2 regions of the Lelliottia sp. GFLA7 genome follow, and region 2 is predicted to be linked to the other one. Evidence: predicted binding sites of a transcription regulator. Region 2 holds the regulator's gene; the other holds the start of a gene.

Region 1 (2,407 bases), on a different contig from region 2:
TTTTGCCAGCGAGAAGTCGGCTTTTACCGACAGATTCTTCACTTTTGCCAGACGAATAAAACAGAAGCCCAGATTGACCAGCGCACCGCCGCCCATGATGACCACATAGCTTGGCAACGCGACGTACAGCGGATCAACGCCGAGCGCGGCAGCGGCTTCGTGCATTGGTTTGGCCGCGTTCATCGCAAACGACATGCCCGCCGAGAAAATGCCGCACATCACCGCCAGCACCAGCCCTTTCCTCAGATTGAAATCCTCGGCGGTGATGCCCATTTTGCGCTCTTTCAACTGACCCGCGCGGGTGACAATCCCCACGCCAATCACCGCCACCAGCACGCCGAGCAGCGTCATTCGACCGCCATGGGTGTTGATCAACACGTCGAAATTACCGTTCAGGATTGGCGTCATCAGCGTGCCGACAATCAGGGTGATCCCGATGGCAATCCCGATCCCCATCGACATGCCCAGATAGCGCATGGTCAGGCCGTAGTTGATATTGCCGATGCCCCACATTGCGCCAAACAGAAAAACGGGCAGCAGCGTCGAGGCGTTAAAGGAGGTGAAGTAGGCCCAGAAATCAGGCAGAAGTATGGCGCTGATGGTCCAGGGCAGGATCAGCCACGAAACCGTACCGCCAACGGACCACATGGTTTCCCATGACCAATGTTTGACCTTTTTAAAGGGGGCATAGAAACAGGCTGCACTGGCTGCGCCTATCAAATGCCAGAAAATACCCATCGTAATCGCATGATTCATTTTTACATCCTCATCGTTTTTATATGTCGTTGGCTTCCCTCCGACCCGATGAGTGTAAAAATTAAGCGGTGAGCGAACCTTCAGAAGGTTGCCGCACTTTTCTTCCAAATGGCAATCAACGCGTTAACCGCGTGAGCAGACTCACAATTTCACGAATGATACAAAAAATAACCTTATAAAAAGTACGGCATTGATAATCATTTTCAATATCATTTAATTAACTATAATGAACCAACTGCTTACGCGGCATTAACAGCTGTGCCGCCCGACAATAATGGAGAGGATTATGAGTTATACACTGCCATCCCTGCCGTATGCCTATGACGCACTGGAACCGCATTTCGACAAGCAGACGATGGAAATCCATCACACTAAACACCACCAGGCTTATGTAAACAACGCGAACGCTGCGCTGGAAAGCCTGCCAGAATTCGCTGAACTGTCCGTTGAAGAGCTGATCACCAAACTGGATCAACTGCCAGCAGACAAGAAAACCGTTCTGCGTAACAACGCTGGCGGTCACGCTAACCACAGCCTGTTCTGGAAAGGCCTGAAAACCGGCACCACCCTGCAGGGCGACCTGAAAGCGGCTATCGAGCGCGATTTCGGTTCTGTGGATGCTTTCAAAGCGGAATTCGAGAAAGCCGCTGCGACCCGTTTCGGTTCTGGCTGGGCTTGGCTGGTTCTGAAAGGCGACAAACTGGCTGTGGTTTCTACCGCTAACCAGGATTCCCCGCTGATGGGTGAAGCCGTTTCTGGCGTGTCTGGTTTCCCAATCGTGGGCCTGGATGTGTGGGAACACGCTTACTACCTGAAATTCCAGAACCGTCGTCCAGACTACATCAAAGCATTCTGGGACGTGGTGAACTGGGACGAAGCAGCCGCGCGTTTCGCTGCTAAAAAATAAGGTTGCATTGACGCCTGTGAGAAGCGAGTCTGATGACTCGCTTTTTTTGTCTCTGCATAAAGGAGCAATGACACATGCGCTATCCAGTTAACGTGTTTACAGGCAAGGTAAGGGATTACGACGGTAGCCGTCCGAGCGCTATCGCCAAAGTGCAGGTCGACGGCGAACTGACCCTGACCGATCTCGGGCTGGCGGGTGACGAACAGGCCGAAAAGAAAATCCACGGCGGGCCTGAGCGCGCGCTGTGCCATTATCCCCGCGAACACTATCTCCATTGGGCGCGTGAATTCCCCGAGCAGGCGGATCTCTTCGTCGCTCCCGCGTTTGGTGAAAACCTGTCGACCGACGGGATGACCGAAAAAGACGTCTTTATCGGCGACATTTATCGCTGGGGCGATGCGCTGATTCAGGTCACGCAGCCGCGTTCCCCATGCTTTAAACTCAACTTCCATTTCGGTATCAGCGATATGTCCTCGCAGATGCAAAGCGCGAGTAAAACCGGCTGGCTGTATCGCGTGGTGCTGGCGGGGCAGGTTTTTGCCGATGCGCCGCTGGAGCTGGCGTCGCGTCTGAGTGATGTGTCGGTTTACGATGCCTGCGCCATTGCCTGGCATATGCCGTTTGATGACGAACAGTACCATCGGCTTTTGTCTGCGGCGGGGCTGTCGACAAGCTGGACCCGAACGATGCAGAAGCGACGAATTGCCCGCAAGATCGAGGATAACTCGCGGAGATTGTGGGGGA
Region 2 (2,407 bases):
TACCCCACTTTCATGTAGCACAGAGTGCAGTCCCGCGTGATAGCTGTTTCCGCTGACTTCTCTGTTCTGCTATGATTGCCCTTATCCGTGGACAATTTGTGCCACCATACCATTAAGTTTCAAGAGGTTATTTTACTCATGGCAATCATCGGCATTTTCTTCGGCAGCGATACCGGTAATACCGAAAACATCGCAAAAAACATTCAAAAACAGCTTGGTAAAGACGTTGCCGACGTCCATGACATTGCGAAGAGCAGCAAAGAAGATCTCGAAGGCTACGATATTCTGCTGCTGGGCATTCCTACCTGGTACTACGGCGAAGCGCAGTGTGACTGGGATGATTTTTTCCCAACGCTGGAAGAAGTCGACTTCAACGGTAAGCTGGTCGCGCTGTTCGGCTGCGGTGACCAGGAAGATTACGCAGAGTACTTCTGTGATGCGCTGGGCACCATCCGCGACATCATCGAACCGCGCGGCGCGGCGATTGTCGGTCATTGGCCAACGGCGGGTTACCACTTTGAAGCGTCTAAAGGCCTGGCGGATGACGATCACTTTGTGGGCCTGGCGATTGACGAAGACCGTCAACCAGAACTCACCGCAGAACGCGTAAACCAATGGGTTAAGCAGATCCGCGAAGAACTTCACCTCGACGATATCCTGAATGCCTGATTGATCGTGCGGCGCTGCAAAACTGTTGCGCCGCATTGATAGGTATTTCCAATTAAAATAATTGCTACAAATTTTTAACTTTTGCTTTCAGACCTGTACAATATCCCAGGTTAAAGTGGATGCCTTCGCTCAACTTTGTTGGCGATACCACGTTTTTATAAGCATACTTTGCTTGAGACTTGCAGTTTTCATTTAAGCATGGCAGTTCTATAATGAAACGCATTATCCCAAGTGCATTTTCTGTCACTTCTTCTTTAGAAGTGAATCGTTTAGCAACAGGACAGATTCCGCATGACTGACAACAATACCGCATTAAAGAAGGCTGGCCTGAAAGTGACGCTTCCTCGTTTAAAAATCCTGGAAGTACTGCAAGGGCCGGACAATCACCATGTCAGTGCGGAAGACTTGTATAAACGTCTGATCGACATGGGCGAAGAGATTGGCCTGGCGACCGTTTATCGCGTTCTGAACCAATTTGATGACGCCGGGATTGTCACCCGTCATAATTTTGAAGGCGGTAAATCCGTTTTTGAACTGACACAACAGCATCACCACGATCACCTCATTTGCCTGGATTGCGGCAAGGTGATTGAGTTTAGCGATGAATCTATCGAATCTCGTCAGCGTGAGATTGCCACTCGTCATGGTATCCGTCTGACCAACCACAGCCTGTACCTCTACGGTCACTGTGCAGAAGGCGATTGCCGCGAAAACGATCACGCGCACGACACCAAATAATCGTATTTCATACTCTGAGCCAACCTAACGGTTGGCTTTTTTTTGCCTGCTATAAATGAAAAAGCCCGGTTGCGCTTCATCCTGCGAATTTCAGGATGAAGCACAACCGGGCGTGGCAAAAGAAGATTACTTGCTGTTGTTGCTGCGGATCTCCTGCCAGATCTTGTCACAACGCTTTGCCACTTCCTGATCGTTACCGGTTTGACGCGCCTGAATACAGGCCTGGTAATCCAGCACCCGCACATTTTCCTGCGTCGCAAACTGCTCGTGCGCTTTCTCTTTTTTCAGCACAGTCAGCACGCTCTGACAGGCCTGGATTTTGTCTGGCGATCCTTCGGCGGTGTTAATACAGGCGCTGTACGCCTCTTTCAGTCGTGAGTCTTCTTTTGGTGCCTGAGGCTGTGCGCAGGCGACCAGCCCCGATGCGAGCACCGCGACGATAATCAATTTTTTCAGCATTTCAGTCTCCATTCCGGCGGGATGGGGGGAATCACCCCGCCGGCGCGTTCATCAGAAAATGGTGAATGGCGCGATGACCATGAATTTCACGTCACGCTCATCCTGGAAGATGTTGCCGTAACCGCCCGAGTAGCTTGGAATATCGGAGTGGTTGTCGTACTGGGTGAAGTGCAGTTTGAACATCGTGCCCTTCGCGCGACCCTCCTGGAGGGTGTAGATCGCATCGAGGCTATATGAGGACTCTTTCAGGCGATAGTTCGGGTCATAGTAAGCGTCCGGCGTAGCCATATCTGCAGGTTTTGCGTCCCATGCATACGCGTAAGATGCGCCAACCGCCCAGCCCGGCAGATTCCAGTTTTTCAGGTCATACATGGCGCCGAAGAATACAGCTTTCTCACCATCGGCGTTGAAATCCGAACGGTTATCCCACCAGATATCCAGGCGACCATTTGATGACGCGTAGGTCGGTGTCATACGCTGCAAGAAGTAGCCCTGCTGGCCTTCGGCCTTCACGTATGTTCCTTCCAGACGCAAATCAACT

The links. The regulator Fur, encoded in region 2, represses iron uptake genes when iron is present. The targets are predictions, from matches to a motif close to ATAATAATGAGAACNACTATCAA.
Region 1: a site for Fur is predicted at 947-969, ahead of sodA (superoxide dismutase [Mn]). Genes of this name have one in related genera too.

The regions. Positions count from the first base shown of each region.
Region 1 covers NZ_JBWLAQ010000012.1:47,200-49,606, forward strand. Annotated here, with positions in the region: gene rhaT (L-rhamnose/proton symporter RhaT) at 1-756, opposite strand, end outside; gene sodA (superoxide dismutase [Mn]) at 1,043-1,663, shown strand; gene yiiM (6-hydroxyaminopurine reductase) at 1,738-2,407, shown strand, end outside.
Region 2 covers NZ_JBWLAQ010000001.1:787,473-789,879, forward strand. Annotated here, with positions in the region: gene fldA (flavodoxin FldA) at 139-669, shown strand; gene fur (ferric iron uptake transcriptional regulator) at 961-1,407, shown strand; gene chiQ (ChiQ/YbfN family lipoprotein) at 1,534-1,863, opposite strand; gene chiP (chitoporin ChiP) at 1,918-2,407, opposite strand, start outside.